DNA from 2 places in the uncultured Agrobacterium sp. genome. Region 1 is predicted to be linked to the other one. Evidence: predicted binding sites of a transcription regulator. Region 1 holds the regulator's gene; the other holds the start of a gene.
What was found. Region 1 encodes PhoB, which activates phosphate uptake and scavenging genes when phosphate is short. Its sites were predicted from a motif close to TGTCATNNANCTGTCAT; they were not measured.
Positions count from the first base shown of each region.

Region 2: the regulator PhoB is predicted to act here: its motif matches at 4,554-4,570, upstream of QZ869_RS08425 (PhoX family phosphatase).

Region 1 is NZ_CAJYTV010000016.1:297,650-304,953, forward strand. It holds gene pstA (phosphate ABC transporter permease PstA) at 1-25, shown strand, start outside; gene pstB (phosphate ABC transporter ATP-binding protein PstB) at 95-910, shown strand; gene phoU (phosphate signaling complex protein PhoU) at 1,001-1,717, shown strand; gene phoB (phosphate regulon transcriptional regulator PhoB) at 1,740-2,423, shown strand; gene QZ869_RS15005 (hypothetical protein) at 2,495-2,971, opposite strand; gene QZ869_RS15010 (GcrA family cell cycle regulator) at 3,099-3,638, opposite strand; gene QZ869_RS15015 (aspartate aminotransferase family protein) at 4,090-5,298, shown strand; gene argF (ornithine carbamoyltransferase) at 5,357-6,268, shown strand; gene QZ869_RS15025 (Hsp33 family molecular chaperone) at 6,529-7,304, shown strand, end outside.
Region 2 is NZ_CAJYTV010000009.1:242,808-250,111, reverse strand. It holds gene QZ869_RS08450 (FAD-dependent oxidoreductase) at 1-1,022, opposite strand, end outside; gene QZ869_RS08445 (hypothetical protein) at 1,308-1,661, shown strand; gene QZ869_RS08440 (pyridoxal phosphate-dependent aminotransferase) at 1,783-2,895, shown strand; gene QZ869_RS08435 (sel1 repeat family protein) at 3,087-3,353, opposite strand; gene QZ869_RS08430 (DUF2147 domain-containing protein) at 3,858-4,196, shown strand; gene QZ869_RS08425 (PhoX family phosphatase) at 4,627-6,537, shown strand; gene QZ869_RS08420 (alpha/beta hydrolase-fold protein) at 6,725-7,304, shown strand, end outside.

The DNA.
Region 1 (7,304 bases):
TCGCCGCTTCGAGCGTCGCTGGTAAAAGCATTTTGAGAAAAGTGGATACCTGGTTTCCGTCTGAAAATGCGAAGAACCAAGGGAGAACGGAACAATGAACATGTTGTCGGAAGCAGCAGTTGAAAAGGCGCTGGACAAGAAAATGAATGAAGTTTCCTATAAGATGATCGGCAAGGACGTCTCCGTCTACTACGGCGAGAAGCGCGCCCTTTACGATGTGAACCTCAATGTTCGCGAAAACACCGTAACGGCGCTCATCGGCCCATCCGGTTGTGGCAAGTCCACCTTCCTGCGCACATTGAACCGCATGAACGACACCATCGACGGTTGCCGCGTGACCGGCCAGATCACGCTCGACGGTGAAGACATCTACGATCCTGCAATCGATGTCGTCGAGCTTCGCGCGCGTGTCGGCATGGTGTTCCAGAAGCCGAACCCGTTCCCGAAGTCGATCTACGAAAACATCGCCTACGGCCCGCGCATCCACGGTCTTGCCCGCAACAAGGCGGATATGGATCAGATCGTCGAGTCCAGCTTGCAGAAGGCAGGTCTCTGGAACGAAGCCAAGGACCGCTTGCATGAGTCCGGTACCGGTCTCTCCGGTGGTCAGCAGCAGCGCCTGTGCATCGCGCGTGCTGTTGCCGTTTCGCCGGAAGTCATCCTGATGGATGAGCCCTGCTCGGCGCTCGACCCGATCGCGACTGCCAAGGTCGAGGAACTGATCCACGAGCTTCGCGCCAACTACACCATCGTCATCGTGACCCACTCGATGCAGCAGGCCGCTCGCGTGTCCCAGCGCACCGCCATGTTCCACCTCGGTCATCTGGTCGAGGAGAACGATACGGACAAGATGTTCACCAACCCGGATGACCAGCGTACCCAGGACTATATCATGGGTCGTTTCGGCTGATCCTGCTGTTGCCCGCGCATCCCACCGCGCCTGTCGCTTGAGCCAACAAAAGGCTTGCGACAGGGCGTTTCGAAACTGGAGATTACGACTATGCCGACACATTCCCACATCATGTCAGCCTATGACGAGGAGCTGAAGTTCCTCAGCCGCCGGATCGCCGAAATGGGCGGACTGGCCGAGCAGATGTGCGCCGACGCAGTGCGCGCGCTCGTCAATTCCGATGCGGCCTTGGCGCAGAAGGTCATCTCCGACGATACGATCCTCGATCACGCCGAGCGTGAAATCGGCGACAAGGCGATCGTGACGATCGCCAAGCGTCAGCCGATGGCGGCGGACCTGCGCGAAATCATCGGTTCGCTGCGCATCGCCGCAGACCTCGAGCGCGTCGGCGATCTGGGCAAGAACACCGCCAAGCGCGTCATTGCAGTGGCAGGCACCGGCGTTCCGCGTAAACTGGCGCGTGGCCTGGAGCACCTGTCGGAACTGGCGCTGGTTCAGCTGAAGGAAGTGCTGGACGTCTACTCCACGCGTTCGGCGGAAAAGGCCCAGGCCATCCGCGAGCGCGATGAAGAGATCGACGCCATGTACACCTCGCTCTTCCGCGAGCTTCTGACCTACATGATGGAAGATCCGCGCAACATCACCACCTGCACGCATCTTCTGTTCTGCGCCAAGAACATCGAGCGTGTTGGCGATCACGCGACCAACATTGCCGAGACCATCTACTACATGACCACCGGCAGCCAGCCGGCAGGTGAGCGTCCGAAGGACGATAGTTCCAACACGCTCGGCGCTGTGACCGAGTAAGCGACAGATAGGATCTGGAGCCATGGTGCCGAAAATCGCCGTTGTCGAAGATGAGGAGGCGCTGAGCGTCCTCCTGCGTTACAATCTCGAATCCGAAGGCTATGACGTCGACACTATTCCGCGTGGCGACGAGGCGGAAATCCGCCTCCAGGAGCGCACGCCGGATCTTCTCATCCTTGACTGGATGTTGCCAGGCGTCTCCGGCATCGAGCTTTGCCGTCGCCTGCGTATGCGCCCCGAAACCGAACGTCTGCCGATCATCATGCTGACGGCGCGCGGCGAGGAAAGCGAACGGGTTCGCGGTCTGGCTACGGGCGCCGACGACTATGTCGTCAAACCCTTTTCCACGCCGGAGCTGATGGCACGTGTCAAGGCGATGCTGCGTCGCGCCAAACCCGAGGTTTTGTCCTCGGTGCTGAAATGCGGTGATATCGAACTCGACCGTGAGACGCATCGCGTTCACCGCAAAAGCCGCGAAGTCCGCCTTGGGCCGACCGAGTTCCGTCTGTTGGAATTCCTCATGACGTCGCCGGGACGCGTCTTCTCCAGATCTCAGCTTCTCGATGGCGTCTGGGGACATGACATCTACGTGGATGAACGCACGGTGGACGTCCATGTTGGTCGCCTGCGCAAGGCACTGAACTTCTCGAGCATGCAGGATGTGATCCGTACCGTTCGCGGTGCCGGATATTCCATGGAAGCCTGATTGCCTTAGGGAGCGCTTTCTATCATGGCAAGCGCTCCGATTTTTCTCACGCAGCAGCCTGCAGCATATGGCTACGGGGCGTCAGATCTCGAGGTAGGAAGGGGATAGCGCGCGGCGTCTATTTCGTCCTGCGATAGCGGGCTGCGTTGCAGCACCTCCTCATAGTGGGCTCTGGTTCGAGCGCCATAACTCTCCTTGATGTCGTTCATCAGCTCGATTTCCTGATACATCCAGTTCCAGCGCGAGTAGCGGTCAGGATCGCCAGAGCGACCGGCTTGCTTTTGCCGAAACTCAAGCTCTCGATCGCGCACCAACGCGCTCGAGACGATCGACATCAGTTGGAACGCGGCATCGTCCATGTCGTTCGCCTCGCGCCGCCAATACTCCTTGCCACGCTCTTCGCAGATCAGCCAGTAGCGACCCCGTCGCCATTCGACATATACCGTCCCGTCGCCGCGTGCGCGGCGCGGGATCGGAGGGAAGGGCGTTTTGACCACCTTCGTCCATAGGACCGAGATATAGTCGTAGAGCGTGTCGATCGCGTTCATGGTGGTAGTCTGCGCATGATCGCTGCTGCAGGCAAGTCTGGACCAATTGGATCGAGGAAACGCTTGAAGGAACGCACAAAAAAAGCGGGCCGAAGCCCGCTTTTCGAAATGGTCTTGAAACTGAGCCTTACGCCTTACGGCGTTCGCTCACCGGCTGGTAAGCCATTTTCGCGTGGAACTTGCAATAAGGCGACGCTTCAGCTGCTTCGCAGCCACAGAAGTGGAAGTCGTCCTTGAGCGGGTCACCGACGGGCCACTTGCAGGTACGTTCGGTCAGCTCCGTCAGTGTCAGGCGACGCGAGATCGGGATGACGACATTGTTGGAAGAGCGGACATATTCCATGGGCTCGACCGCGTCGATCTCCATGTCTTCCTTGAACGCGAGAGCGCCAGTGGTGCGTGCAGGTGCAGGACGGCTCGTTGCGACACGGGCCGGAGCAGCCGTGTAGCTTGCTGGGCGCGGCGCTGCTGCAGGACGCTTAGGCGCAGGGCGCGACGTGGCGACCGTGCCGCCAGCCTTGGCGCGACCTGGCAGGTTCAGGCGGTGAACCTTGCCGATGACGGCATTGCGGCTCACACCGCCCAGTTGTGCTGCGATCTGGCTTGCGCTAAGCCCTTCGGACCATAATCTCTTGAGTTTTTCTACTCGTTCGTCCGTCCAGTTCATGCCGCTTCTCCGCTCGTCGCGTTGTTTCGGGCAGAATCCACCTGCGATGCCGTGGAGTGAACCACGCGCAGGCCATTTGCCAGATTGTAGGTGACTAGTTCCGCCGCATTGCAGTCTAGTAATTGACGGTTAACCTAATCGTCGGTTGACTCCGTGACAAGAGTCGCAGGAATCATCTGGAATCGATTTTCCGGTTTTCCCCAACTTGCTTCCCCTGTGAGTCAGAAAGGCAACAGTTGGTGGTTGCTGGAAGCTTGCTTACCAAGGCTTGTAAATGCCCGAAAGTGCCGAGATTTGTTGACATTAGGTGGGGAAGTGACAATAGTGACCTCGCAATGAAGACAGCATGCAAGCCGCCGCGAGGCGGCATTTTTGATTTTCAGGGCAGGGATAACCCGCTAGCCCTATTGACAGTCGTCTGTCCCGACTTGACGTAAGGAGTGATGTCGCCATGGCCGAAACTGCCCCCAAATCCGGGCCGTTGTTCGATACGTTTTCCAGAGCCCCCTTACGCTTCGAACGAGGCGAGGGCGTTTGGCTGATCACGGAAACCGGCGAGCGATATCTCGATTTCGGTGCGGGCGTCGCCGTGACCTCCGTCGGCCACAGCCATCCCCATATGGTTGATTCTCTGAAGGCGCAGGTAGAGAAGGTCTGGCACCTGTCCAACCTTTATGAGGTTGCAGGTCAGGAAGTGCTGGCCAAGCGGCTGACCGATGCGACTTTTGCCGACAAGGTGTTCTTCACCAACTCAGGCGCCGAAGCGCTGGAATGCGCCATCAAGACCGCACGCCGTTATCAATACACCCACGGCCACCCGGAAAAATTCCGCATCATCACCTTTGAAGGCGCGTTTCATGGCCGCACGCTTGCCACCATCGCGGCTGGCGGCCAGGCCAAATATCTGGAGGGTTTCGGCCCCAAGGTCGAGGGTTTCGATCAGGTGCCGTTCGGTGATCTCGACGCGCTCAAAGCTGCTATCGTGCCTGAAACGGCAGCCCTTTTGATCGAGCCGATCCAGGGTGAGGGCGGTATCCGCGTCGTCGCGCCTGAGTTCCTGCGTACGCTGCGGGCGCTTTGCGAAGAGCACGGCCTGCTGTTGATCTTCGACGAAGTGCAGACTGGCGTTGGCCGTACCGGCAAGTTTTTTGCGCATGAATGGTCCGGCGTCACGCCCGACATCATGGCGGTTGCCAAGGGCATCGGCGGCGGCTTCCCTTTCGGCGCTTGCCTGGCAACGGCAGACGCCGCATCCGGCATGACCGCCGGCTCGCACGGGACGACCTACGGCGGCAACCCGCTGGCCATGGCCGCTGGCAATGCCGTGCTTGATATCGTTCTGGCTGAAGGCTTTATCCAGCACGTGCGCGACGTGGCGCTCGTCTTCCGCCAGGGATTGGCTTCGTTGAAGGATCGCTATCCGGATGTGATCGAGGAAATCCGTGGCGAAGGTCTTCTGCTTGGTATAAAGGCGCGGATTCCTTCCGGCGATCTGCTTCAGGCAATGCGCGCAGAACATCTTCTTGGTGTGCCGGCGGGCGATAACGTCATCCGCCTGTTGCCGCCGCTGGTCGTCACCGCTGAAGAAGCGCGTGACGGGCTTGCGCGCATCGAGAAGGCCGCTGAAGCACTTACCACCAAACTGGCAAAGAGCGCCTGACACAAGGCGCATCGAGGGCCGGCGTAAAGGGTGGCCCGCATTGATGGGACTAAATTAAATGGCAAAGCATTTTCTCGACCTTTCGGCCGTCGGCTCGCAAGACCTGCGGCTCATTCTCGAAGACGCAAAGAGCCGCAAGATCGCGACCAAGAACGGAACGGCGGACAAGCCGCTCGCCGGTAAGATGCTGGCGATGATTTTCGAAAAGCCGTCGACGCGGACCCGCGTGTCCTTCGATGTCGGCATGCGCCAGCTGGGTGGCGAAACGCTATTTCTCTCCGGCACTGAAATGCAGCTTGGTCGCGCCGAAACCATCGGCGATACGGCAAAGGTTCTGTCGCGCTATGTGGACGCTATCATGATCCGCACGACCGATCATAACCGTCTGCTGGAGCTTGCCGAACATGCCACGGTTCCTGTCATCAACGGCCTGACGGACGAGACGCATCCCTGCCAGATCATGGCCGACATCATGACCTTCGAAGAGCATCGCGGCCCTGTGATGGGCAAGACGATTGCCTGGACGGGCGACGGCAACAATGTGCTGCATTCGCTGGTCGAGGGCTCTGCCCGCTTCGGCTATAAGATGAACATGGCCGTTCCCATGGGTTCGGAACCGCTGGACAAGTATCTCAATTGGGCGCGCAACAATGGCGGCGAGATCATGTTGTGCCACGATGCCGAGCGCGCCGTTGCCGGTTCCGACTGCATCGTCACCGATACCTGGGTCTCCATGAACCAGGAGCACAAGGCGCGCGGCCATAACATCTTCCAGCCGTATCAGGTCAATGAAGCCCTGATGAAGAAGGCCAATAGAGAGGCGCTCTTCATGCATTGCCTGCCCGCACACCGCGGCGAGGAAGTGACCGATGCGGTGATCGACGGCCCGCAATCCGTGGTCTTCGATGAGGCGGAAAACCGTCTACACGCGCAGAAGGCCGTGATTGCCTGGTGCATGGGCGTCATCTGATCTGGAGTTAGGGTAAAAGCCAGGGGCGCCGCCGGGAACTTGAATTTCCAGCGTAACGCCCCATCTTTACGCCAACCAGTGCTGCCGGTTCACGGCGGCGTTTCATCAATTGTTTATCGCGACATTTGGGCAGGGGATGGTTTCGTTTTGCCATTCCCAGCTTTATCTTTGCGAGAACCGCACAAAAGACCTGCAGATCGCGGCCGAAAACGTGGCGATCGCGTCCGCATTTCGGACGGCAGGTAAGAAGGAGCAGGACCATGGCGGACGTGACCGTAGAACTGGATGATATGAACTTTGCTGGCGACGATAAGGTCGTCCCCTTCCAGGTGGAAGGGCTAGACGTTCGCGGACGCGCAGTGCAGGTCGGTCCGCTCTTGAACGCGATCTTGCAGCGCCATGATTATCCGCCCGTTGTCGCCCGGCTTCTGGCGGAAGCCTTGGTGCTGACGGCGCTGATCGGCACGTCGCTGAAATTCTCCGGCAAGCTCACGGTGCAGACCAAGGGCGATGGTCCCGTCGATCTTCTGGTCGCAGATTTTACCGCGCCGGAAAACATGCGCGCCTATGCCCGCTTCGATGAAGATCGTTTGGCAGAAGCGACGGCGGCTGGACAAACATCGCCCGAGCAGCTTCTTGGCACCGGCATTCTCGCCTTCACCATCGATCAGGGCGTGGGCATGCAGCCCTATCAGGGCATCGTGCCTCTGGACGGTTCATCGCTGGAGGAAATCGCAAGCGTTTACTTCCGTCAGTCTGAACAGTTGCCGACGCGGGTGCGCTTGGGCGTTGCCGAGTTTTTCGACCGCGACAGCGAGGGCAAGCCACGTCGTGGCTGGCGTGCCGGTGGCATCATCGCGCAGTTCCTGCCACAGGCGCCGGAGCGTTTGCGCACCCGCGATCTTCATGGTGGCGACGGTGATGAGAGCACGTTCGCGGAAGCCGACGACGACGCATGGACCGAAGCGGTAGCGCTCATCGACACGGTAGACACCGACGAGTTGACCGATCCACAGGTGCAGGTGGAGCGGCTGCT
Region 2 (7,304 bases), on a different contig from region 1:
TCGTCGTAACCCGCGTTAAAGCCAGCAATCTGCAGCTTCACGTCATACTGATCCGACCAGAACCACGGCTTTGGCAGATAAGGCCTTTCTTCGCCTGAAAGCACGAGCGCTGCAGCCTCCGCCTGATCGACCGCATTCTGCACCGACTCCAAACGAACCGCCGCACCATTCATTGGCAAAACTGCGCAGTCGCCCATAGCGTGGATGTCGAAATCGGAGGTGCGGGTAAACTCATCGACGATGACACCATTGCCTACTGCCAAGCCCGACTCACGGGCCAAGCGGTCATTGGGAGTAACACCAATGCCGGCTATGACGAAGTCGACGTCCAGTGACGAACCGTCCGAAAGCTCTGCTTTCTTTACACGTCCACCCTCTCCCTCAAGTCGCACAAGACCTGTATTTTCTCGAACGGAAACCCCTTTCGATACATGCAGGTCGCGCATAATGGCGGCTGTTTCAGCCGAGGCGACTCGTTGAAGAATCCGGTCGGCCATTTCAATGAGCGTAACATCAAGCCCAAGTTGACGCGCTACCGCTGCGGCCTCCAGTCCGATATAGCCGCCGCCTATGACCAACAACCGCCGACCCGGCTGCATTTCCTCCCTCAGCCGATCGGCATCGCGCTTGTCTCGGACGGTTAAGACTCCGTCCAGATCGCCGCCCACGCCCGCGGGGAGCAAACGAGGCGCCGCACCTGTTGCCAGTGCGAGCTTATCGTAAGCCAGCACGGAGCCATCCTGCATCCGGACAGTCTTCGCCTTGCGGTCGATTTCCTCGACCCATGTGGAGAGTCGGATCTCGACATTATTGTCCAAGAACCATTGAGAAGATCGGAATTCCAACCGATCGAAACTCATTTCGCCCATGAGATATTTCTTGGACAAAGGCGGACGCTGATAGGGAAGAACCTCTTCCGAACCGATGATGGTGATGGGACGATCGTCCTTTAAAGCACGAAGCTTGGCAGCGAGAGCGAAGGCTCCCTGCCCAGCGCCGATAATGACCAGTCTGCCCGCCATCTGAAATGCTCCACCCGAACCTGCGTCTTCCGTATCGAAGCAGGCGTAACGACAAGTACGCTTCACGTCAACCACGTGCGAGGCGTCTACCGGCGGCGGTTCTATAAGCTCCGCGCAACCTTCTGGAGATAATAATGTTCTACCAACGTCACAGAAGACCAGTTCGCTCGGCGCATGCCGTGGCAAAATGGGACAGACATACGGCATTTTACGAATTGCCTTCAGAATCCGGCAACTCGGCAGGCGTATCATTCAAGGACGAGAAGAGACAATCGGGAGGTTGTCATGACACTCAATATAGATATCAAGACAAAGGGTGCCGTTCCACAAGACGAGATGTATGAAAAATATGTGATCGACCGACCCGGTAAGATCACCTTCATCGGCCATCATCTCAGCACCAGCAACACGATGCGTTGTCTCATCCGCAAGATTTCTCTCTATGGAGCAGACATCGAAGTCAGCCCTCATCTCGATCTTCCCAGCAATTTCTATCTTGAGATTATCGGTATACGCGATGAAATCGGCTGCACGCTGATCCGGAGGGAAGAGGAAAACGCTTCTGTCGGTTTCAACATGCTGATCGATCCCGAGTTTCTGCACCATATCCGTCGCTTGAGCTTCGAGACGTCGCTCTGATAACGACGCGACCTAGAGTCGACAGCGAAAAATAGCGACATAGATGTCGGCCTGCCTTGCGCAGGCCGATTTTGTTTCTATTGTGAGGCCATCCGCTTCAAGAAACACGGAACCCACTGAAATGTCCGCATTTTCGCGCTTCACTCCCCTTGCCGCCTCGCTTCCATCCACGGTCCCTTTCGTTGGTCCTGAAGCGATAGAGCGCAACAGAAAACTGGCAGTCAAAGCGCGTATCGGCGCCAATGAAAGCGGCTTTGGACCCTCACCTTCCGTGCTCGAGGCAATGCGCAATGCCGCTGGCGAAACATGGATGTATACCGATCCGGAAAATTACGAGTTGCGTGAAGCGCTCGCCATCCATCACGGCATTTCGCGAGGCAATATCGCCATTGGAAGTGGTGTGGACGGACTGCTGGGTGAAATCGTTCGGTTGGTGGTGGAACCGGGTACGCCGGTCGTCACGTCTTTCGGTGGATACCCGACGTTCAATTACCATGTGAATGGCTATGGTGGCCGGTTGGTAACGACGCCCTATCTTGATGACCACGAGAACCTCGATGGACTGCTCGATCTCGTCATAAAGGAAAATGCGCCGCTGGTTTATTTCGCAAACCCCGACAATCCTATGGGCAGTTGGTGGGACGCAAACGAGGTGCTGACCTTTGCCAAGGCGCTGCCGGAAACATGCCTGCTGATTCTCGATGAGGCCTACTGCGAAACGGCACCGGAAAGTGCGGTACCCAGCGTCCGCGCCATGATCGGTATGCCGAATGTTTTACGCATGCGGACTTTTTCCAAAGCATATGGTCTTGCCGGTGCGCGCGTCGGTTATGCGATCGGCACACTCGGCAATGCGCAAGCATTCGACAAGATTCGCAATCACTTCGGCATGTCTCGGGTTTCGATCGCAGCGGCGCTGGCAGCACTTAACGATCAAGTCTATCTGCGCGACGTTGTGAAGCGCATCGCCAATGCCCGCGAGCGTATTTCCACGATTGCACGGCAAAACGGTCTTTCGCCCCTCCCCTCGGCGACGAACTTCGTTGCTATCGACTGTCACAAAGACGGCGTCTATGCAAAATCCATCGTGGACGGATTAATGGAGCATGGCGTCTTCATCCGCATGCCGGGCGTGGAACCGCTCAACCGCTGTATCCGAGTGAGCGCTGGCCCGGACGACAAGCTCGACCTTTTCGCCGAGGCTCTGCCGAAAGTCTTGAAAGCGATCGGCTGACAATCAAACAAGAAAAAACCGTGCCGGCCTTGTTTCTGCCGGTCACGGTTTTGATCTCTCGTTGCAAGCATGCGGCGTTGCCGTCGGCGTTTGCGGTATCATGGGTGTCTCGACCGGGACTGGAGGTTACCAGTCGAAACCACTGGCGATCTTCTGATCGCTCCGTCTTTTTGAAATCGTCTTCTTGGAATTCAGTGCGTGGTCATCCAGTCGCGGGCAGCGCGAAGGGCTGCAGCGAGGTCTGCTTTGGTCATGTTGCGGGCAAGATCGGCGCGTAGCGATGCAGCTCTTTCTGAACCCTTGATGGCTGCGATATTCAGCCACTTATGGGCGGCAATGAGATCCACCGGGCAGCCCCGGCCTGTTGCATAGATCAGGCCGAGATTGCAGAAGACATCCGCGCGGCTTTGTCCACCGGCAACTGCCAACTCGATATCGCGCATTTCAAATCTTGCCATTTTTCTAGTCCCTGTTTGCCCGTATTCTTCCTGTTTGTCCGCTTCTCTGCGAAAGCTTTTTCAGCTTTGGAGCGCTACCGTCTTCTGCGGCTTTTTCGTCTCCGGCTGTCGTCAGGTTGTTCCTGCTCTTTGTTGAGCTCACTATGCCAAACGGCCTTCAACGGGCGCTTAAAATCCATGATTAACGGGGGCCAAATAAAGTCCAAACGATTGGTAAAATTGGATTTTTGTTAAATATGGGAGGGCCTGCAAATTAAGGGTTTTCGCTGCAATTTTACGAAAAGTTTACGGATGGATTTAAACGCTCTGCTAACCACGGCAGAAGCTTGCGTTTTCGGGGTGCGACACATTCGGTCTTAGGACACACCAAAAATTCTTCATCCGCCCCGCCTTCAGGTTTCCTTTTACGTGAACGTCAACTATAAAGATGTCCATTCGCACTGGAGTTGCGAAAGCCACGGGCAGCACTGCGCTGCCGTGCCTTTTTTGGATTGGGAGGTCCATATGAAGAAATTGACGATTCTCACAGGTCTGGCATTTTTGATCAGCACCAATGTCTTTGCTGCCGAAGCCATCGAAGGCAACTGGAAGACAGCGAGCGGTGAGACCGCAGCAATCGCAAAGTGCGGCTCTGCATTCTGCGTGACGCTGAAGACGGGAAAACATGCCGGCAAGCAGATCGGCAAGATGACGGGCAGCGGCAACAGCTACTCGGGTGAAATTACCGACCCGGCAGCCGACAAGACCTATAGCGGCTCCGGCACGGTGTCGGGCAATTCCCTCAGCATGAAGGGTTGCGTGTTGAAGGTGCTGTGTAAATCGCAGACCTGGACAAGACTGTAAGGATCACAAAGGGCAGCCAAGCGCTGCCCTTATTCATCACAAGAAAATGGTCGCACGATTGAGGGCCATCAGGGCACTCCTGCCACCGCGTTCAAGGAGCGATGGCGCAGGGGCCGGGCGTTATTTTCCAGCCATCTCGTTTCCGAGCAGGCTGACTTTCTCCCAGCAAGCCGTGGTGCCCAATCGCGCGCTCAACAAAGGCTGCGGGTAGACCGCTCGCGGCGCTTCTGGGTGACATTCACAGCAATTTGTCCATTCAAGGGGTGGAATGCGACCGGCCACTACCACTCAGGCATCTTCCCCACACCAGCGGTCGCATGAGAGGCGCAACCTGAAGAGGTACGCCGCCTATCAACCCGTCACATCGCTGTAATAAACCCGCTTTAGTTGCTGCCTGAAATTTTCCCGGAGTAAGCAAACGGAGAGCGCCATGACCAACATCGACACAAGCAAGCTCAGCTGGGACGAGTGGGACGAGCTGCAAAATCCCCCGCCAGCCGTGACTGATTTCGACCGCGTCGTCGAATCCGCCGTCTCGCGTCGCGGTTTCCTCGGTGGTTTGCTGGCCTTCGGCTCTGCGGCCGCGGCTCTTGGCACACTTGGCAATCTTGCGACCTCGACTTCAGCTCAAGCGCAGGAGGCTGCCTCTCGCTTTCCATTCAAGCCGGTGCTCGCCGCAACCGATCACACTGTCCATGTGCCGGAAGGCTATAGCTGGAAGCCGCTTGCCAAGTGGGGTCAGCCACTATTCCCCAACGTGGCCGATATCGACCCTACAAAAGGCGTCAGCGTTGAAAACTCAGACAAGGTTTTCGGAGAGAACACCGATGGCATGGAGCTTTTCGTCGTCGGCAACCACCAGTTGATCGCGGTAAACCACGAATATGTAAACAACGAAACCAACCTGCCCCACCGCGAAAAAGGCATGCCAGCGAATCTGGATGAGGTGAAGATCCTGCAGCACATGCAAGGAGTCACCGTCATGGAAGTGGCGGAAGGCAAGGACGGCTGGGAGATCGTCGTCGGCAGCCCGTTCAACCGTCGTATCCACCACAACACGCCCTTGAAGCTTTCCGGTCCTGCTGCTGGCTCGGAACTCGTCAAGACAGCAGCCGACCCGAAAGGTGTAGACTGTCTTGGCACCTTCAACAATTGCGGCGCAGGCCGCACGCCATGGGGCACCTATCTGACCTGCGAAGAGAACTTCAACGGCTATTTCGGCTCCACTGAGCCCAACTTCAAAATGCCGGATGACTTCAAGCGCTATGGCATCGCTGCCGAGACGCGCTATGGCTATGAGAAGTTCGACGAGCGTTTCGATGTCTCGAAGAATCCGAACGAGCCGCGCCGCGCTGGCTATGTAGTGGAAATCGATCCGTCCAATGCCTCCTCTACGCCGATCAAGCGCACCGCACTTGGGCGCATCAAGCATGAAAACGCTGCTGTTGTGGTGGCGCGTGATGGTCGCGTCGTCGTTTACATGGGCGATGATGAGCGCGGTGAATTCCTCTACAAGTTCGTTTCCAGCGGCATCTATGTTCCAGGCGGCGACACGTCCAAGCTGCTAGACGAAGGCACGCTCCATGTTGCCAAGTTCACCGATGATGGCATTGGCGAATGGCTAGCTCTGACGCCGCAATCGACCGGTATGAAGATGGACGAAATCTGCGTCTTTACCCGTCAGGCCGCATCCAAGGTTGGCGCCACGACCATGGACCGCCCGGAGTGGGTCGCCATCAACCCGGTTGCTATTGAAGCCTATTGCGCGCTGACCAACAACAGCCGCCGCGGCGAGGTAAAAGACGGAAAGATTCGCACCAATGCAGGCGGTGACGTGATGGCCGTCAACGCGGCTAATCCGCGTGAGAAGAATGAGTACGGCCAAATCGTTCGCTGGTATCCTGCCAATGACGATCATGCCGACGGCAAATTCAAGTGGGATCTCTTCTGCATGGCTGGCAATCCGGATGTGCATAAAGATTCCTATGCTGGCTCCTCCAACATCAACTCCGGCAACATGTTCAACTCGCCGGACGGAATGATGTTCGATTCGACCGGCCTGCTCTGGATCCAGACCGACGGAGAGGATAGCAACGAGGGCGATTTTGCCGGTCAAGGCAACAACCAGATGCTGGCGGGCGATCCCGTCACTGGCCGGATCGAGCGCTTCTTGACGGCGCCAAAAGGGTCGGAAGTGACCGGTCAGACTTGGTCTGCCGACAAGCGCACCCACTTCGTCGGCATCCAGCATCCCGACGCTCCTTTCCCCGATGGTGAGGGTAAATTGCCACGCTCCACAATCATCGCCATCAAGCGCGACGACAACGCGATGATCGGCTAAGGCTCACGCTAACGCCATGAAACGAAGGCGCCCTTGCTGCGGCGCCTTTTTTCTTACCGACATGCCGGCACTGAGTGCTTCGTGTCGCGGCGGCCTGCCGAAATTTGAGGGCTTTCTAATTCATTGAAATGCCATTCTTGATCTGACAGTTTACCCGCGGGGGTATTTGATCTGGAGGAGAAGGAATTTGCGTTTAATTCTGCCCTATTTACTCGCTGCCACCTGTATTGTGAGCGGACCTGCCATGGCAATCGATCCACCTGCGGCACCACCCGCCGACCGTCCCTTGAGCGAATTCGTTACCTCAGTCGGCAAGGACGGCTCCATCACGTTCCGTCTCTTCGCTCCCTCTGCAAAGGCGGTTTCGGTCGTGCTCGGCTCACGCGCGCCGCTTGAGATGACGAAGGCAGAGAATGGTCTGTGGAGCGTAAAGACCGAAGCGCTGAAGCCCAATCTCTACGAGTACTACTTCAACATCGATGGCTTTCGCAGCATCGACACCGGCACGAACATGCCCAAGCCCCAACGACAGGTAAACACCAGTCTTGTGCTCGTGCCTGGCAGCATTCTCGATATTCGCGATGTGCCGCATGGCGAATTGCGCCTAGTGACAATCCCGTCGAAGGCGCTCAAATCGCAACGTCAGACCTATGTCTATACTCCGCCCGGCTACAGCGATATATCGAAGCCGCTTCCCGTACTCTATCTCTATCACGGCTTTGGAGACACGGTGGATTCCTGGGTGACGCAGGGCCGCGCGCCGCAAA